Linked DNA regions of Aureimonas sp. SA4125. The protein of the gene in region 1 binds, or shares a complex with, the protein of each later gene. Links are inferred from orthologs where the notes say so. Each region holds a gene or a part of one and is shown in the gene's direction. Other genes may lie near its edges.

The links.
Region 2: the proteins of trxB (region 1) and trxA are in contact, whole or in part, in a crystal structure (PDB 1F6M), measured with the Escherichia coli proteins. The link is inferred for Aureimonas sp. SA4125 from one-to-one orthologs.

Annotation. Positions count from the first base shown.
Region 1 is NZ_AP025032.1:3,500,909-3,510,470, forward strand. Bases 3,178-6,001 are described here. They hold trxB (thioredoxin-disulfide reductase), read left to right. Parts: upstream 3,178-4,009; coding sequence 4,010-4,993; downstream 4,994-6,001. Other genes in these bases: Sa4125_RS16570 (glycosyltransferase family 25 protein), read right to left, coding at 3,178-3,802; Sa4125_RS16580 (LysR family transcriptional regulator), read left to right, coding at 5,277-6,001. In the rest of the region: carB (carbamoyl-phosphate synthase large subunit), read left to right, coding at 1-973; transcription elongation factor GreA, read left to right, coding at 1,254-1,727; Sa4125_RS16565 (glycosyltransferase family 4 protein), read left to right, coding at 1,971-3,050; more of Sa4125_RS16570, read right to left, coding at 2,990-3,177; more of Sa4125_RS16580, read left to right, coding at 6,002-6,173; Sa4125_RS16585 (DUF3597 domain-containing protein), read right to left, coding at 6,250-6,774; Sa4125_RS16595 (pyridoxal phosphate-dependent aminotransferase), read right to left, coding at 7,201-8,406; Sa4125_RS16600 (DUF1499 domain-containing protein), read left to right, coding at 8,908-9,441.
Region 2 is NZ_AP025032.1:4,823,317-4,832,741, reverse strand. The notes cover bases 4,105-6,791. They hold trxA (thioredoxin), read left to right. Parts: upstream 4,105-5,131; coding sequence 5,132-5,452; downstream 5,453-6,791. Other genes in these bases: Sa4125_RS22830 (SDR family oxidoreductase), read right to left, coding at 6,697-6,791; denD (D-erythronate dehydrogenase), read right to left, coding at 5,597-6,577; addA (double-strand break repair helicase AddA), read left to right, coding at 4,105-5,077. In the rest of the region: double-strand break repair protein AddB, read left to right, coding at 1-1,397; more of addA, read left to right, coding at 1,394-4,104; more of Sa4125_RS22830, read right to left, coding at 6,792-7,449; Sa4125_RS22825 (DUF3422 domain-containing protein), read left to right, coding at 7,760-9,046; Sa4125_RS22820 (BCCT family transporter), read right to left, coding at 9,185-9,425. UniProt on the Escherichia coli protein: Participates in various redox reactions through the reversible oxidation of its active center dithiol to a disulfide and catalyzes dithiol-disulfide exchange reactions.

The DNA of each region.
Region 1 (9,562 bases):
CTCTGACGCGATCGAGGTCGACGTCGACTGCCTCTCCGACGGCAAGGAGACCTTCATCGCCGGCATCCTCGAGCATATCGAGGAAGCCGGGATCCATTCCGGCGACAGCGCCTGCTCGCTGCCGGTGCACTCGCTCTCGGATGCCATCGTCGACGAACTCGAGCGCCAGACGCGCGTGATGGCGCTCGGCCTCAACGTCGTCGGCCTGATGAACGTCCAGTTCGCCATCAAGGGGGAGGACATCTATGTCCTCGAGGTCAATCCGCGGGCCTCGCGCACCGTGCCCTTCGTCGCCAAGACCATCGGGGTTCCGATCGCCAAGATCGCCGCGCGGATCATGGCCGGCGAGACCCTGGACGAGGCCTTCGCCGACTATGGGGCGAAGCCGAACTGGCGGACGCTGAAGCACATCGCCGTCAAGGAAGCGGTTTTCCCCTTTGCTCGCTTCCCTGGCGTCGACACCCTGCTCGGCCCGGAAATGCGGTCGACAGGCGAGGTCATGGGCCTCGACACGAGCTTTGCCGTCGCCTTCGCCAAGTCGCAGCTCGGCTCCTCGATCGACCTGCCGACGGCCGGCAGCGTCTTCGTTTCGGTGCGCGACGGCGACAAGGAGCGCGCCCTGCCGGCGATCCGCAAGCTCCACGATCTGGGCTTCAAGATCATCGCCACTGGCGGCACGCAGCGTTTCCTCAGCGAAGAGGGCATTCCGGCCGAGAAGATCAACAAGGTGCTGGAAGGCCGGCCGCATATCGAGGATGCCATCCGCAACCGACAGGTGCAGCTGGTACTGAACACCACGGAGGGCGCCAAGGCCTTGTCCGACTCGCGGTCGCTGCGACGCGCGGCGCTGATCCACAAGGTTCCCTACTACACGACGCTCTCCGGCATGGCGGCTGCGGCCGAAGCCATCGAAGCCTTGAAGCGCGGTGGCCTTGAAGTCCGGTCCCTGCAATCCTACTTCACGGCCGCGTGAACGGGACGGACCGGCGACAGGGGTCAAGTCGCGGGAACCCGAAAGGCAGATGGGGACGGGGAAAACTTTCAACCGGCGCGTGACGATAGACGCCGTTTGACAGCACAATTTTACCGCAGCATCATCGGTCGCCCCCGGTCCCTGGGACGCGGGCAGAGAATGGTTTGCTGGTTCCGGTCGGATTTCCGTCCGGAGCCGGTTTGGTTTATGCGCCGGCATCATCCGGCGGGAACGAAACGACTTTCGGCCATCTGGCCGACGGTCTGGAAAGGTTGAGGGCATGGACAAGGTCCCAATGACAAGCGCCGGGTTCGAGACACTCAAGGAAGAGCTGCGCCGGCGCCAGCAGGAGGAGCGTCCGCGCATCATCGCGGCGATCTCGGAAGCACGGGCGCATGGCGACCTTTCGGAGAACGCCGAGTATCACGCCGCCAAGGAGTCGCAGAGCCTCAACGAGGGCCGCATCTCCGAACTCGAGGACTATACCGCCCGCGCCGAAGTGATCGACGTGTCCAAGCTGTCGGGCGAGAAGGTGAAGTTCGGCGCGACCGTCAAGCTCATCGACGAGGATACCGAGGAGGAGAAGGTCTATCAGATCGTCGGCGACCAGGAAGCCGACGTGAAGCAGGGCCGCATCTCGATCTCCTCGCCCATCGCCCGCGCGCTGATCGGCAAGGAAGAGGGCGACACGGTCGAGGTCGCCGCTCCCGGCGGCGCAAGGTCCTATGAGATCATCGAGCTGCGCTGGGGCTGAGACGCCAGAGACGAGCGGTTTGCCTGCTCGTCGCAAGCGCCTCTGACGGACGGCAACGCCGCCTGTGAGAGGCCGCGCCGTCTCCATGGCCCCTTATAATGAGCCTGTCTTGGGCCGGCGGGCCACGCGTTGCGGCCGTGTCGCATCGCGTGGTTCGCCGGCCCGGGGCGAAAGCGGAGATGGGTGCCCTTCTTTCGGGTCCCCTTGACCGAACCGATGCCCATCACCCCGCGAAAGACCGCCATGCCTGTCCGCGACGTCGAGGTGATCGCGCCAAATTTCAAGCGCCGCCTCTCCGGCGTCACCTCGACGATCATCCAGCTCGTGCCCCTGCAGGCCGGGACGCTTGGCATCGCCGCGCTCGGTCCCGGCCTTCCCGGTCACCTGCCGAAACTGCGCTGGCGCCAAATCCTCGGCCTGTGGACCAGACCCGCACGGCGCCCCTTCCGCATCTGGCACGCCCGCCGCAACACCGAAATGCTGGCCGGACTGGTCCTTCGGGATGTCCTGCGCATGCGGCTGAAGCTCGTCTTCACCTCCGCCGCGCAGCGCCGGCACACCGCCTGGACGCGCTTTCTCATTCGCCGCATGGATGCCGTCATCGCCACCAGCCGGCGCAGCGCCGCCTTTCTCGAAGTGCCGGCGACCGTCATCCTGCATGGCATCGACCTCGACGCCTTCTCGCCCGAGCGCACCAGCACGCCCTCCCCGGCCATGCAGGCGCTGGCGGGCCAGAAGATCGTGGGCTGCTCCGGCCGCATCCGGCACCAGAAGGGCACCGACCTCTTCGTCGCCGCGATGATCGATCTTCTGCCGCACCGTCCCGCGTGGAGCGCCGTGATCACCGGCCGCACCACCGGCGAACATGCGCCCTTCGAGCGGGACTTGCGCGAGAGGATCGCGGCGGCGGGCCTTTCCGACCGGATCCTCTTTCTCGGCGAGGTCGACGACATCGCCGCCTGGTTCCGCCGCTTCGACCTCTATGTCGCCCCGCCCCGCAACGAGGGGTTCGGCCTGACCCCGCTGGAAGCCATGGCCTCCGGCCGGCCCGTCGTGGCCAGCGATGCCGGCGCCTTTGCCGAAATGATCGTCGAGGGCGTCACGGGAAAGGTCGTGCCGGTCGACGACGTTTCGGCGCTGGCCGCCGCGATCGAGCCCTATCTCGGCGACGACGCGGGCCGGCAGGCGGCGGGCACGGCCGCGCTCGACCATGTGCGCCGACATTTTCCCTTGGCGCGCGAGGCCGCCGAGATCGGCGCCGTCTACGAGCGGCTCTGGGACACGGGCGGAAAGTCCGACGGATCGACTCGCACCTCGCGATAGTCCATGCCGCCGAGCCGGGTGAGATGATGCGGCAGCAGCCGGACCTGGGTCATGGCGCGCCGGGCGAAGAAATGCCAGTGGCGCGGCACCGGACTGAGGCGCCGGCGCGGCACCTGGATCGACGTCGGCGGCACGTCGCCATGCGACGGGTCGCGGCGCGCCAGGACCTCCGCCTGGATCGCGAGCGCCGGCTGGCATTGCCAGGCGACGAGCCCGCGCGAGGAGTGGATGAAGGCGTCGGCCGGGGCGGCACCCTCGCGTTCGGCCTTGGCCAGCAGCTTTCGCGCGCCATCCGGCCACAGCACATAGGCTGCCGCTCCCGCCTTGTCGCGGGAGACGCGCAGCCGCTCCAGGTCGCCGACCAGCGGCTGGAGGACGCGCGCGACGAAGCGGCGCCGGCCAAAATCCTCGAGGTTCAGGAGATCCATGTCGGTTGCCGCCTCGATCGTCGGCGACGAACACAGGCCGGCCAGCCGCGGCGACAGCCGCACGTCATCCTCGAGGATCAACATCGGCCGCCCGGTCTCGGCGACGCGGCGCCACAGCGCCTGATGCGAAAGAAAGCAGGCCAGCTCCGCCTTGGACAGCGGCCGCTCCCAGCTTCGGCCGAACCCGCCCGCCTCGGCATCGCTGACGGCATCGACCGAGACCGCCGCAAATCGCTCGAAGGCGAGGCCGAGCCGCCCGGCCTCGGCTTCCATCTGCTGCCGCCGGAGCGTCGCGCGGTCGAGATTGATGTAGCAAATCGCCATCATCGCCCCTCTTACGGCGAAGCCGGAGCCGAGGCCAGCCGTCTTCCCGCAATGCCCGGGACGGCCGGCGGCACGGCCTCGCACCGTGTTGTCAGCCTGCCGTCGGTCCGGTATGCAGGACGCCACTTCGCCTTGAAAATTCGACGCCGCGCCGCCACCTGCAGAGTGCCGGCAACCCGCCTCCGTCCGCCACGAGCGAGCTCTCCGATGACCGAATCCCAGAACGTTCGCCATGCCCCCGTGCTGATCATCGGCTCCGGCCCCGCCGGTTATACCGCCGCGATCTACGCGGCGCGGGCGATGCTGAAGCCGCTTCTGGTCGCCGGCCTGCAGGAGGGCGGACAGCTCACCATCACGACCGACGTCGAGAATTTTCCGGGCTTTGCCGATCCCATCCAGGGACCCTGGTTGATGGAGCAGATGAAGGCGCAGGCGCTGCACGTCGGCACCGAATTCGCCAGCGACCTCATCGTCGAGGCCGACCTCTCGTCGCGACCGTTCCGGCTCCGCGGCGACAGCGGCACGGTCTACAGCTGCGATGCGCTGATCGTCGCCACCGGCGCCCAGGCGAAATGGCTGGGCCTCGAGTCCGAGCAGCATTTTCAAGGCTTTGGGGTCTCGGCCTGCGCCACCTGCGACGGCTTCTTCTATCGTGGCAAGGACGTGGTCGTCGTCGGCGGCGGCAACACCGCGGTCGAAGAGGCGCTGTACCTCGCACACATCGCCAAATCGGTGACGGTCGTGCACCGCCGTGACGCCTTCCGCGCCGAGCGCATCCTGCGCGAGCGCCTCGCGGCCAAGGAGAATGTCCGGGTGATCTGGAACGCGGAGGTCGAGGAAATCCTCGGACCCTCCAAGCCGATGAAGTCGGTCACCGGCATTCGCCTGCGCGACCGCGTCACCGGCGAGACGAGCGAGCATGCGACCGACGGCGTCTTCGTCGCCATCGGCCACGCGCCGGCCGTCCAGCTCTTTGAAGGCAAGCTGCGCCAGAAGCCGTCGGGCTATCTCTGGGTCGAGCCCGGGACGACGCAGACCTCGATTCCCGGCGTGTTCGCTGCCGGCGACGTCGCCGACGACGTCTACCGTCAGGCGGTGACGGCCGCGGGGCTTGGCTGCATGGCCGCGCTCGAGGCCGAAAAATGGTTGGCGACCGTCGAGGCCGAGGAGGTCCGTCAGGCAGCCGAATAGGATCGGCTGCCAACGGACGCTGCGGGCGTGCGAGAACTGTTGACGCAAGCGTCGATTGCCGACGATGCGGTTTACGTAGACACACCGATCTGTGCAACACTGATGCGGGAACGTGGCGCAGGGGCGCCAATCGCTCGGCAGCCGGGCAGATCGTCGGGCTGGCGAAGCAGAGCGCAACTCGGGACGGACACTCCCCTGAGCGTCGGGCGGGCAACGGAATCTGGCAGCGCCGGTCGTATCGGGTTGGTCACGGTTTGGGAAAACGGCAGGCAGGGGATTAGGCATGGCGCTCGACTGGGACAAGCTGCGGATCTTTCACGCCGCGGCCGAGGCCGGCTCGTTCACCCATGCCGCCGACGTCCTCAACCTCAGCCAGTCCGCGATCTCGCGCCAGGTCGCCTCGCTCGAGCAGGAGATCGGTGCACCGCTGTTCCACCGGCATGCTCGCGGCCTCGTCCTGTCGGAGCAGGGCGAACTCCTCTTCCAGACCGCCAGCGACGTCCTGAAGCGCCTCGAAATGGTGCGCATGCAGCTGACCGAGACGCGCGAGAAGCCGACGGGCAAGCTGCGCGTCACTACCACGGTGGGCCTTGGCTCCGGCTGGCTGACGGAGCGCGCCAAGGAGTTTCTCGAGCTCTATCCCGACCTCGAACTGCAGCTCGTCCTCGACAATGAGGAAATCGACCTCACCATGCGCAAGGCAGATGCGGCGATCCGCCTGCGCCAGCCGCAGCAGCCGGACCTGATCCAGCGCCGACTGTTCACCGTGCATCTTCACGTCTATGCCGCGCCGAGCTACCTCCAGCGCTTCGGCACGCCGGAAACCATCCAGGACCTCGACCAGCACCGGATCATCACCTTCGGCGAGCCGGCTCCGCCCTACCTGCGCAACCTCAACACGCTGGAGACGGTCGGCCTGGCCGATGGCCAGACGCGGCCGACGATCCTGCAGATCAACAATCTGATGTCGATCAAGGCCGCGATCGAGCGCGGCATCGGCCTTGGCCTGCTGCCGGACTACATGATCGACAAGAATTCCAAGCTCGTGCAGGTCCTGCCGGAAATGGAGATGCCGACCTTCGACACCTATCTCTGCTACCCCGAGCAGCTGCGCAATTCGGCCAAGCTGAAGGTCTTTCGCGACTTCCTGATCTCCAAGGCGCGGACCTGGTCGTACTGAGCCCTTCCGACGCGAAAAGGCCGAGCGCGAACGCCCAGCCTCTGCAGGATCGAAAGGAGCGATCGCGGCTTGCGGATCAGTCCGTCAGTTCGGCCGGCACGCGGCCGCCGTTTTCGGCGAGCTTGCGCATCAACTCCTTGTGCAGCCAGACGTTCATGGTGGCGCTGTCGCTCTTGTCGCCCGTATAGGCGAACTCGTCGGCGAGCTCCTTACGCGCTTCGAGGCTGCTGTCGAGATCGAGCGCCTTCATCATGTCGACGATCGACTTGCGCCAGTTGAGGTCCGTTCCGTGCTTGCTCACGGCAGCGTCCATGACCGCGGCGACATCGACGGGGGCGCCGGTCGCGGCGGGGGGCGAGACCGGAGCGGCCGCCTGCGCGGTAGGCGCGACCTGGGCAGAATGGGGCGCCGAAGCCGCCGGTCCGCCCTGCGCAGGTGTCAGTGAAGGCTGCTGCATGGGCGCAGCCGTCGGTGCAGGCGCGGCGGAGCTCGCCACCGTCGCCGTCGGCTGCGCCGCCGTCGGGGGGACAGCTGCCGGACGGGTCGCCGCCTCGGCGCGCGTGCCGAACAAGGCTGACTTTATCTTGTCGAAGATGCTCATTGCAGTAATTCCTAAAGTGAATATTAAATTTCAGTCGACAAACGCCACTGAAATACTTTTGTTCCGGAATTTTTAGGACTGAATGCGCCCCCAGCGGCTTTGCGCCGGCATCCGCGCTGCACGCCCTGAAGCACGAGGTCCTTCTGCCTAAGAACTATGCAATAGTTGCAGGGCAGCCATGCGAAATTGGCAATGGTGCGCGCGCTGTCGCGGAGTACTCTCACTACAGCCGGATCGCGGGACGACACCTCCTCCCATCGTTTCGTACCGGCTGTTTCCTCCCAAGGATTTTTTTCGCCGGGCTCTCATGGGCCCGGCGTTTTTTTTCGCTGTCGACGGCGTTGAAACAACGGTCGGGCAGAACGAAAAACGGCGACCCGAGGGCCGCCGCTGATTCTCTGTCGGTGTCTCCGATCAGGCTGTCGGTCAGCTCTTCAGGCTGGCGCAAAAGCGCTGGATGCGCGAACAGGCGTCTTCCAGCAGTTTCTCCGACGTCGCATAGGAGATGCGGAAATTCGGCCCCAAGCCAAAGGCCGAGCCCTGGACGACCGCGACGCCTTCGGCCTCCAGCAGTTCCGTGACGAAATCGACATCCGTCTCGATCACCTTGCCGGCCGGCGTCTTCTTGCCGATCAGCCCCTTACAGGAGGGGTAGACATAGAACGCCCCCTCCGGCGAAGGGCATTCGAGGCCGGTCGCCTGGTTCAGCATCGACACGACGAGATCGCGGCGCGCCTCGAAGATCCTGCGGTTCTCCGGGATGAAGTCCTGCGTGCCGTTCAGTGCCTCGACGGCGGCCCATTGCGCGATCGAGCAGGCGCCCGAGGTTTGCTGGCCCTGGATCATGTCCATCGCCTTGATCAGCGGCAGGGGACCGGCCGCATAGCCGATGCGCCAGCCGGTCATGGCATAGGCCTTGGAGACGCCGTTCATCGTCAGCGTCCGCTCGTAGAGACCCGGTTCCACCTCGGCCGGCGTCGAGAAGACGAAGTCGCCATAGACGAGGTGCTCGTACATGTCGTCGGTCAGCACCCAGACATGGTCGTGGCGCATCAAAACGTCGGTCAGCGCCTTCAACTCGGCGCGGCTGTAGGCGGCGCCCGAGGGGTTCGACGGCGAATTGAACAGGAACCACTTCGTCTTCGGCGTGATCGCCGCTTCCAGCGCTTCGGGCGTCAGCTTGAAGTTCGTCTCGATCCCCGCTGTCACGAACACCGGCGTGCCGCCGCAGATCGCGACCATCTCGGGATAGCTGACCCAGTAGGGCGCCGGGATGATCACCTCGTCGCCGGGGTTCAGCGTCGCCATGAAGGCGTTGAACAGGATCTGCTTGCCGCCGGTGCCGACGATCGTCTGCGCGGCGGTGTAGTCGAGGTTGTTCTCGCGCTTGAATTTCTTGGCGATCGCCTCGCGCAGTTCCGGAATGCCCGAGACCGGCGTGTACTTCGTCTCGCCGCGGTTGATGGCGTCGATCGCCGCCGCCTTGATGTTGTCGGGCGTGTCGAAGTCGGGCTCGCCGGCGCCGAGGCCGATGACATCCATCCCCTGCGCCTTGAGCTCCCGCGCCTTCTGCGAGACGGCAATGGTGGCGGAAGGCTTCACGCGGTCGAGAACGGCGGCAAGGAATGCCATGGGACGGGCTCCGGCTGTCATGGGTTCGAATAACGGGTGATGAGCGGCCTCTGCCGACCGGATCCAGCCTGCAAAAACCGGCGGACCGTATAATCGGCAGGGCGGGGGCGCAAGCGGTTCGGCGCCGCGTCCATCAATATCGCCGGGGGAAATATGGCGTCTCCGTGAAATGGATGCAGCGCTCGGCATGATGGAGCTGCAGATTGGACGCTCGCGCTGTCTCGGGGGCGCCCGGTCGACCCTTGCCGACGGCTCTCTCTGTGCCGTCATGCGCTGCGCCGAAGACCACGGCCTTGGTCGTTCAGCGTCAACCACCGTCGGGCACTGCCTCGCATTGATCGAGGTCCTCGCCGTTTCAGCCGATGCCCTGAGTTCCCGCCCCTTGCCCGACCGGGCAGGACCGGTATCTTCTTATCACGAAGCGGCAGTTGGCACAGGTCGGAACTTTTTGCGGAAGCATGCGTCGATGAATGAGGCCGCGGGACAGCGGAGGCGAAGCGCTTGACGACCTCCCGCCGCATCGTGCTTGCTCTCTGTGGGCTGCTTGGCCTCGGCGGCGTCTGGTTTCTGGCTGTCGGTTCCGAACAGGTATGGACCTGGTATGCCGGCTCCGCCGATCAGGACGGCGTGGACAATCTGGGCACCGAGCGGCGGCGCACGCCGACAGACAGCCTTGCCTGCAGCCCGGCGACATGCTCGGCCCGCGTCGACATCGCCCTTCCCGACTACCGTGAGCCTCCAGCCGTCCTGATGCAGCGCCTCGACAGGATCGTCCTGGCCGATCGTCGCAACCTTCTTCGCGTCGACGATCGATCCCGGCCGGACTATCGGCGCTATGTCGCCAGAACGCCTGTGCTGCGCTTTCCCGATACGATCGAGTCACTGGCCGCCCCCAGGGGAAGCGGCAGCGCGCTCGTCATCTACGGGCGTTCGCTGGTGGGTGAAAACGACTGGGGCGTGAACCATGCGCGCTTGGCGCTGTGGGCAGCCGAACTCGAAGACGCCAAGGTCGGCGAGACGGCTCCGTCCCTCTGAAAACCGGCGACGGGCCCGGCGCGACGCGCCGAAGACGGCTGCGGAGTGCCGGCAGACGGCCATGGCTCGATCTCTGCCGAGTGTCACCTCTTGCCGTGCTGCTTTCCGGCCTCTAGGCAAG
Region 2 (9,425 bases), 1.3 Mb from region 1 along the record:
TTGCCGGCCTCGTCGCCTGCCCGGACACCGGCTTTGCCTTCGCGCCCTCCGAACTCTCCGACGTGATGACGGCGCTGATGGCGGGCGAGACGGTGCGGCCGCGCGGCGGCCTGTCGGCGCGCGCCTTCGTCTGGGGAACGCTGGAGGCGCGGCTGCAGCATGTCGACACCATGGTGCTCGGCGGCCTCAACGAGGGCACCTGGCCGGCGCGGGCTGGCAGCGACGCTTTTCTGTCGCGGCTGATGCGCGCGGAGATCGCGCTCGATCCGCCGGAGCGCCGCATCGGCCTTGCCGCCCATGATTTCACCCAGGCGCTCGGCGCAAGACGCGTGGTGATGACCCGCTCGCAGCGCGCCGGCGGCGCCCCCGCGATCGCCTCGCGCTGGCTGCAGCGGCTGCTGACGCTGGCGGGGGAGACGGGCGCTTCGCGGCTGCGGGCGGAGGGTGCCGCCTTCCTTGCCCATGCCCGCCGCCTCGACCTTCTGCCGGAGGTGCCGCGCAGCCCGCGCCCGGCGCCAGTGCCGCCGCTCGCCGACCGGCCGAACCGCTATTCCGTCACCGAGGTTGAGACCCTCATCCGCGACCCCTACGCGATCCATGCGAGAAAGATCCTGCGGCTGGAGCCGATGCCGGCGCTGATGCGCGATCCCGGCGCTGCCGACCGCGGCAATCTCTACCACGCCGTCCTCGCCGGCTTCGTCACCTGCGGCATCGACCCCGCCGACCCCGCGGCCGAGGAAAAGCTGCTGACGCTCGCGCGGGAAAAATTCGATGCCGAGCAGCTGCCGGCCGAGGTCGAGGCGATCTGGTGGCCGCGCATGGAGACGCTGGCGAAGAACTATGTCGACTGGGAGCGCGCGCGCGGGACGCGCGTTATCCGGCGTTTCGAGGAGGCGCGGGGCTCGTGGCGCTTCGCTGACCTCGACACCGAGCTGTCCGGCTATGCCGACCGCATCGACGTGATGGAGGACGGCTCGGTCGAGATCATCGACTTCAAGACCGGCACCAGCCCCTCGGTGAAGCAGGCGCGCACGCTTCTGGCACCTCAGCTGCCGCTGGAGGGGGCGATGGTGCGTCTCGGCGCCTTCGCGGCGACGAAGGGACCGGTCGTCTCGGTCTCCGACCTTCTCTATGTCAGGCTGCGCGAGCGCGAACTCTATGACGAGACGCTGACCCATGTCGACAAGAAGTCCGGCGCCGAGACCACGGGCGACAGCCTGTCGGACGCGGCGCTGGCCAAATTCCGGCAGCTGATCGCGGCCTACCGCGATCCCGGCCAGCCCTTCGTCTCGCGGCCGCGCCCCTTCCTCGCCGGCGACTATTCCGGCGCCTACGACCATCTGGCGCGGGCGCGCGAATGGTCGGTCGGCGTCGACAGCGGCGAGGAGACGGAATGACCGGGTTTCAGGTCTCCGAGCGCACCCTTCAGGCGCAGCGCGGCGCGTCCGACCCGGCAAGCTCGGTCTTCGTCGCCGCCAATGCCGGCTCCGGCAAGACGCATGTCCTCACCGAACGCGTCGTGCGCCTGCTGCTCGCCAAGGCGCCGCCCTCGAAGATCCTCTGCCTCACCTATACCAAGGCCGCCGCCGCCGAGATGGCGAACCGCGTGTTCAAGCGCCTCTCCACCTGGGCGACCGCGCCGCGCGCCGTGCTGGAAGCCGAACTGACCCGGCTGACCGGCCGCAAGCCCTCGGACGCGGACATCGCCGACGCGCGAAAACTCTTCGCCGAGGCGCTGGAGACCCCCGGCGGGCTGAAGATCCAGACGATCCACGCGTTCTGCGAGGCCATCCTCCACCAGTTTCCGCTGGAGGCGAACGTCCCCGGCCATTTCGAGGTGATGGACGGCACCACGACGGCGCTGCTGCTTGCCGAGGCGCGGCGCCTGCTTATCACGGGATCGGGCAGCATCGATCGGCCCCGCGAGGAACGCGCCGCGCTCGCCGAGGCTTTCGCGGCCGCTTTGTCGGTCGGCGGCGAGTTCGGCCTGGATCAGTTGATCGGCGAGATCGTGTCCAAGCGCGACGCGCTCCGCCGCCACGTCACCGAGGCGGGCGGGCTCGATCCGGCGGTCGCGCTGCTGCGCCGGGCGCTGGGGCTTGCCGACGGCGAGACGGTGGAGACGATCCTTGCTGCCGTCTCGCCCCTTCCCGGTTTCGACGATGCTTTCCGCGCGCGCCTCGCGCCACTGGCGACCGCCAGTTCCAAGGCGACGGACCAGAAGCTCGCGCAGCGCCTCGCCGCGATCGAGGCAGCGCAGGAGCCCGGGGCCCTGCTCGAGGTGCTGAAGTCGCTCTGCCTGACGCAGAAGGGCGAGCCCTTCAAGCCGTCGAGTGTGGCGACCAAGGCGGTGGCGGACAAGTTCCCCGACTTCGCCGAGCGTCTGGACGCGGCTGTCGCCCACATCCAGACGATCGAGGGCCGGATGACGACGCTGCGCCTCGCCGAGGCAAGCGCTGCCGCCCTCGTCATCGCCGACCGGCTGGAGGAGGATTATGCGAGCCTGAAGCGCCGGCGTGGCAAGCTCGATTTCGAGGACCTGATCGTCAGGACTGCCGACCTCCTGTCGCGTTCCTCGGCTGCCGACTGGGTCCACTACAAGCTCGACCAGGGCATCGACCACGTCCTCATCGACGAGGCACAGGACACGAGCCCGCGGCAGTGGCAGGTGATGCGCTCGCTGGTCGAGGAGTTCTTCACCGGTGCCGCCGCCCGCAATGTCGCGCGCACGGTGTTTGCCGTCGGCGACGAAAAGCAGTCGATCTATTCCTTCCAGGGCGCCTCGCCGGCGATGTTCTCGGCCGAACGGCGGCGGCTCGGCCAGCGCGCCGGCGAGGCGCGGCAGGCCTTTGCCGAGCTTCGCCTGCACCAGTCGTTTCGCTCGGCGCGCGACGTGCTGGACGCCGTCGACCGCGTCTTCGCCGATCCCGCGAACCGCCAGGGCCTGTCCTTCGACGACATCGCGCCGACGCATGAGTCCGCGCGCGGCGAGGAGCCGGGGCTCGTCGAGGTCTGGCCCGTCGTGCAGGCGCTGCCGCGGGCCGAGCCCGAGGACTGGCTGACGCCGCTCGACGTCGAGCCAGAAGCCTCGCCCGCCAACCGGCTCGCCCGGCGCATCGCATCCCAGATCGGCGCGTGGATCGGCAATCCCATCACGGTGAAGGGCGTAACGCGGGCGATCACCGCCGGCGACGTGCTGATCCTCGTGCGCAAACGTTCGAGCTTCGTCGAGGCCATGGGCAAGGCGCTGCGCGACCAGAAGATCCCTGTCGCCGGCGCCGACCGGCTGGTCATCACCGACCACATCGCCGTGCAGGACCTGATGGCGCTCGGGCGCACCGTCGCCAATGTCGAGGACGAGCTGTCGCTGGCCGCCGTGTTGAAGAGCCCGCTCTTCGGCTTTTCCGATGACGACCTGATGGCGCTCGCGCTGTCGCGTGACGGCGGCGGCGAGCCGCTCTACCTGGCGCTGCGCCGACTGGCGGGGCCGGAAGGTCTCGCGCTTTTGCCGGATTTCGTGCCGGACGCCTCGGCGGCGGGGCTGATTGCCCGCGCGCAGTCCGCCTTCGCCCGGCTGGAGGAGCTGCGCGACCGCGCCGGCTTCGAGAGCGTCTTCGGCTTCTACGCCCGGCTGCTCGGCCCGGAGGGCGGACGGGCACAGCTCGCGGCCCGGCTCGGGCGCGACAGCGGCGAGGTGATCGATGCCTTCCTCGACCTCGCACTCGCCGAGGAAGAGGCCGGCCAGCCCGGGCTCGACGCCTTTCTCGCCGACCTCGCGGCCGCGCCCCCCGAGATCAAGCGCGAGATGGAGCATGGCAAGGAGGAGGTGCGGATCATGACCGTCCACGCTTCCAAGGGCCTCGAGGCGCCGGTCGTTTTCCTCGTCGATCCCGGTTCGGCGCCCTTCAGCCATGCCCACGGCGCCCGGCTGATGGCCTGGCACGATATGCCGGGCCTTGCCCCCGGCCAAGCACCGGGCTTCCTGTGGCGCGCCGACAAGAGTCTGGAGAACGGCGCCATCGCCGCGCTGAAGGAGGAGGAAAAACGCCTGGCCGGCGAGGAATACCGGCGGCTGCTCTATGTCGGCATGACCCGCGCCGCCGACCGGCTGGTGATCTGCGGTACATCCGGGACCCGCGGCCCGCACGAGGAGAGCTGGCTGCAGCGCGTCGAGGCGACGCTGCGCCCTGATGCCATGGAAATCGCGGACGCGGACGGCAACGTCGTCGGCTGGCGCACGGGCTCGCTCGGCGCCGGTTCGCCAGGCACCAGTTCGCCAGGTACGGGCACGCCGGCTTCGCACGATAAGCCCGCCACCGCCGCCCTTTCGCCGGAAGCTGTCCTGCGGCCCGTCGACCTGTCGATCCTGCCGCCCGAAGTGCTGGCGCTGCGGCCGTTGTCGCCGTCCTCGGCAGGGGAGGCCCACCGGATCGAGGCGGAGGACGGCCCAGCGCCCGAAGCGCCCGCCACGGGTTTCGTCTCGCCGGTTCTGGCCGGTTCCGGCAACCCGTCCCTCGCCATCCGCCGGGGCCTTGCCATCCACCGCCTGCTGCAGGTGCTGCCCGATCTTGGCGCCGAGGAGCGGGCGGCGGCGGCCGAGCGCTATCTCGCCAGCGCGGCCGCGGACATGCCGCCGGCCGTCCGGGCGCAGGCGCTGGACAGCGTCCTCGCGGTCCTCGGCGATCCCGAATTCTCCCCGATCTTTGCCGGGGGAAGCCGGGCGGAGGTCGCCGTCACCGGCACGCTGACGCTCGGCGGGCAGGCCTATTCCGTCACCGGCACGATCGACCGGCTGGCGGTGTCGGACGACGCGGTGCGCATCATCGACTTCAAGACCAACCGTCCCGCGCCCGAAAACCTCGACGCCGTGCCGCCGGCCTATGTGCTGCAGCTGGCGCTCTACCGCGCCCTCCTTCAGCCCCTCTATCCCGACCGGGAGGTGCGCGCTGGTCTGCTCTTCACCGAGGCGCCCGTTCTCATCGACGTTCCGCCTGATGTTCTCGATGCGGCCCTGGAGCGGCGGTCGACTGTCGCCGAAAAGCGAACACCCCGTGAACCGAACCCGCACGCCGCTTGATTTCGCAGGCGCACACTTCTAGCTATCACACGAGCCAACATCGAGGAGCCCTCCATGGCCACGACCAAGATCGACAGCAGCAACTTCAAGTCCCACGTTCTGGACGCGGCCAATCCGGTGGTCGTCGACTTCTGGGCGGAGTGGTGCGGCCCGTGCAAGATGATCGGTCCGAGCCTGGAGGAGATCTCCGAAGAGATGGACGGCGTCGACATCGTCAAGGTGAACATCGACGAGAATCCCGATATCGCCGCGCAGTTCGGCGTGCGCTCGATCCCGACGCTGATGCTGTTCAAGAATGGCGAGCCCGCCTCCGTCCAGGTCGGCGCGGCCGCGAAGTCGAAGCTCGTCGACTGGATCAAGAACGCAGCAGCGTAGTACGCATCCGGCGCGTTCGCGAAGCGTCGATATAGCGACCTGTTTCACGTGAATCAGCCCGGGCCCGGCGCCCGGGCTTTTTGTTGCCCTCAGCTCAGTCCCGGTTGCCGGGCCCTCGACCGAGGGACGCGAGCCCGGCCAGTATCAGCCCACTTTCTTGGCCTCGTCGGCGATGTGCTGGCGGATGATGTCGGCGAAATCGCTGTCGGCGGTAAAGCCGAACTCCGTTGCCCGCGCCGGATCGAAATCGCGCGCCCAGCCGGCGACGATGCCCTGGATGGTCGCGTCCGGCACCTTCTTCACCCGGTCGGCCACCGCGTCGCCGGCGACGTCGCGCAGCGTCGCAACCATTTCGGCGACGGTGATCGAGAGGCCCGGCATGGTCAGCGAGCGGCGGGCGCCGAGCTCGGACGTGTCCATCTGGGCGGCGTGCATCAGGAAGCCGACGGCCGAGGCCGGGCTCGTCATCCAGTGGCGCACGTCGTCGCCGACGGGAAGGATCGCCTCCTGGCCGGCCAGCGGCTCGCGGATGATGCCCGAGAAGAAGGACGAGGCCGCCTTGTTCGGCTTGCCGGGCCTGACCACGATGGTCGGCAGGCGGATGCCGACGCCGTCGACGAAGCCCTTGCGCGAGTAGTCGGCGAGCAACAGTTCGCAGATCGCCTTCTGCGTGCCGTAGCTGGTCAGCGGCGCCATCAGGAAGGTGTCGGAGATCTTGTCCTCGAAAGGAGCGCCGAAGACGGCGATCGACGAGGTGAAGACGAGCCGCGGCAGGTAGCCGTCACCATGGGCGCGGATCGCCTCGAGGAGGTACTTCATGCCGTCGAGGTTGATGCGGTAGCCCTTGTCGAAATCGGCCTCCGCCTCGCCCGAGACGATCGCGGCGAGATGGAAGATGAGGTCGGGCTTCTCGGCCACGAGGCTGGCGACGGTGGCCTGGTCGGCGATGTCGCCGGCGCGGCGGTGGATGGCGATGCCTTGTGCGCCCTGGCCGGCGCTGGGCTCGACGACGTCGAAGAGGTCGAGCGTTGCGATCGTCCGTCCGGCGATCTGGCCCTCGGCGACGAGCCGGTCGACCAGGCGGTGGCCGACCATGCCGGCGGCTCCGAGAATGAGAATGCGCATGTTTCCTCCTTTGGGCGGACAGGCCTTCGCCGGGGATGGCCGTTGCGGCTGCCGATCATGGCCGGCGAGCCGCTGTCCGCGGTTCTAGTGCCGCCGGAGCGGCGGGTGGCGGGACTGGATCAGAGCGACCAGCCGCCGTCGATGAGCTGCAGCGTGCCTGTCGTGAAGGACGATTCGTCCGAGGCGAGATAGAGCGCGAGCATGGCGATCTCGTCGGGCCTGCCGAGCCGGCCCATCGGCTGGCGCGAGATGAACATCTCCTCCGCCTTGTCGCGTCCGCCGACCTGTTGCCCGAGCGTATCGATCCGCTGCTGCAGCGAGGGCGATTCGATCGTGCCGGGACAGATGGCGTTGCAGCGGATGCCGCGGCCGACGAAGTCGACGGCGATGGATTTGGTGAGCCCGAGCACGGCGGCCTTCGACGCGCCGTAGACATAGCGGTTGGGCGCGGCCTTCAGCGAGGAGGCGGCCGAGGCCATGTTGACGATGGAGCCGCCGCCGTTTTCCAGCATGCGCGGCAACAGGCCCCTGATCAGCCGGTGCATCGCCTTGACGTTGAGGTCGAAGGAAAACTCCCAGTCCTTCTCCTCGCAGTCGAGGATGGTGCCGTGATGGACGTAGCCGGCGCAGTTGAAGAGGATGTCCGGCGTCGGCAGTCCCGCCGCATAGGCCGCCACCGCCGGGCCGTCCGTGACGTCGAGCCCGGCCACATGGACCGTGCCGAAGTCGCCCAGTCCGGCGAGCTTTGCGGCGTCGAGATCGGAGGCGTGGACGGTCGCGCCCTCGGCGAGAAACACCTCCGCAACCCGTCGTCCGATGCCCTGCCCCGCCGCCGTGCAGACCGCGATCTTTCCCTCGAGCCGTCCCGCCATGCCGTCCTCCCCTTTCACCCCTGGAATGGCAGCGCTGCCACCCGTCTTTTCACCGACCTATACATCATACGCCCGGGGATGCCAGTTCCCGCCCGCAGCATGTGCTATGGCCCGGTCGGGAAGACGCGGCGGGCGCGCCGGGCGCTCTCCCGCGGGACGTGCGGTTCCGCCTCGACATATCCGCCGATCTCGCCGATCTTCGGCGCCGGGCGATCGGCTTTGCCGGGTCGATGCGGTCGGTGCGTGATCGATGAAGTGCTTCGTTCAAAGTCGCTCGGGCGGATCGCCGGCAACAGGGTGGAAACTGGACATGACACTGCCGCGCAATCATCCCCAGCGCCTGACGCTGAACGACGAAATCCATGCGCGTCCGCCCGAGGCCCTGGAGGCGCCGCTGCGCCTGTCCTTCCTGGCGTTGACCTCCGAGGCGGGCGGGCACGACCGCCAGAGCGCGGAGATCGCCGCGCTCGCCGCCCGTTTCGGCGCGGCGCCACCCCTGCCGGGCGCCAACCATTACAGCGCCGATCTCGGCGCGTTCCGGGTGAAGTGGGAGCGTCACACCGAGTTCAGCCGCTACACCTTCATGGCAAAGGACCTTGCTGGCGACGGCTTCGAGCACACCGCGATCGATCTCGTGCCGGCCGACTGGCGCGCCGCGCTGTCGGGCGAGATCATCGTCGCCGCGCATGTCGCCTTCCTGCCGGAGGCATCGGCGGCGCCCGATTTCGAGGCGCTGTCGGCCCGGCATTTCGGCGGCAACGTCTTGATCGGGGGCGGCGTCGGCGGCGGCGCCGCGCTGGCGGTGACCGATTTTCGCGTCCATGCGGACGGGTTCAGCCGGTTTATCGTCGAGGACCGGAGCCTCACCCCGCGTCAGGCCGGACGGATGATCCAGCGCCTTCTCGAAATCGACACCTACCGGATGATGGCACTCCTGGCGCTGCCGGTCGCCCGCGCGCTCGGCGGCGCGTTGACGGAATCCGAGCGCGAACTCGCCGCCATCGCCTCGGCGCTGGCCGGGCGCGGCGTCGCCGACGAAGCGGCGCTGCTCGACCGGCTGACGACGCTCGAAGCCGAGATCGAGAGCCGCCATACCGACACGCTGTTCCGCTTCGGCGCCTCGGCCGCCTACTATGCCCTCGTGCAGCGACGCATCGCCGAATTGCGCGAGACGCGCCTGCCCGGCCTGCAGACCGTGGAGGAGTTTCTCGAACGACGCCTGACGCCGGCGATGCAGACCTGCCAGGCGGTCGCCTCGCGCCAGGCCTCGCTGTCGCAGCGCGTCGCCCATGCCTCGCAACTCCTGTCGACGCGCGTCGAGATCGCCCGCCAGGGACAGAGCCAGGTGCTGCTCGAATCCATGGACCGCCGCGCGCGCCTGCAACTGCGCCTGCAGGAGACGGTCGAGGGCCTGTCGGTCGCCGCCGTCACCTATTACGTCGTCTCCCTCGTCGGTCATCTCGCCGAGGGACTGGAGGTCAGCGGCCTGCACCTGCAGCCGAAGCTGATCGAGGCGCTCGCCATCCCGGTGGTGGCGCTTCTGGCCTTTCTGGGCGTGCGCCGCATCCGCCGCTCCGTCGCCCGCGACGCCGAATAGCCCGGAACGAAGAACGCCAGACAAAGAGCGCAAGACGACAAGCGGCGGCGGGTCGCCCCGCCGAAGAATGCCAAACGAAGAACGGCGGCGGGTCGCCCCGCCGCCGCGCGTTTCGTTCGTTCGAGCCGTCCTGGACGGTCAGGTCTGCGCGGTCTCGAGAAAGGGCGACTTCAGTTCGCGCCGGAGGCCCATCAGCGTTCCCAGACAGAGCGCCAGCAGCAGGAAGGCGAAGGGAAAGCCGGTGGCGATCGCCGCCGCCTGCAGCGAGGCGAGCCCGCCGCCGAGCAGCAGCGCGATGGCGACGAGGCCTTCGAAGACGGCCCAGAACACCCGCTGCGGCACCGGCGAGTCGGTCTTGCCGCCGGCGGTGATGGTGTCG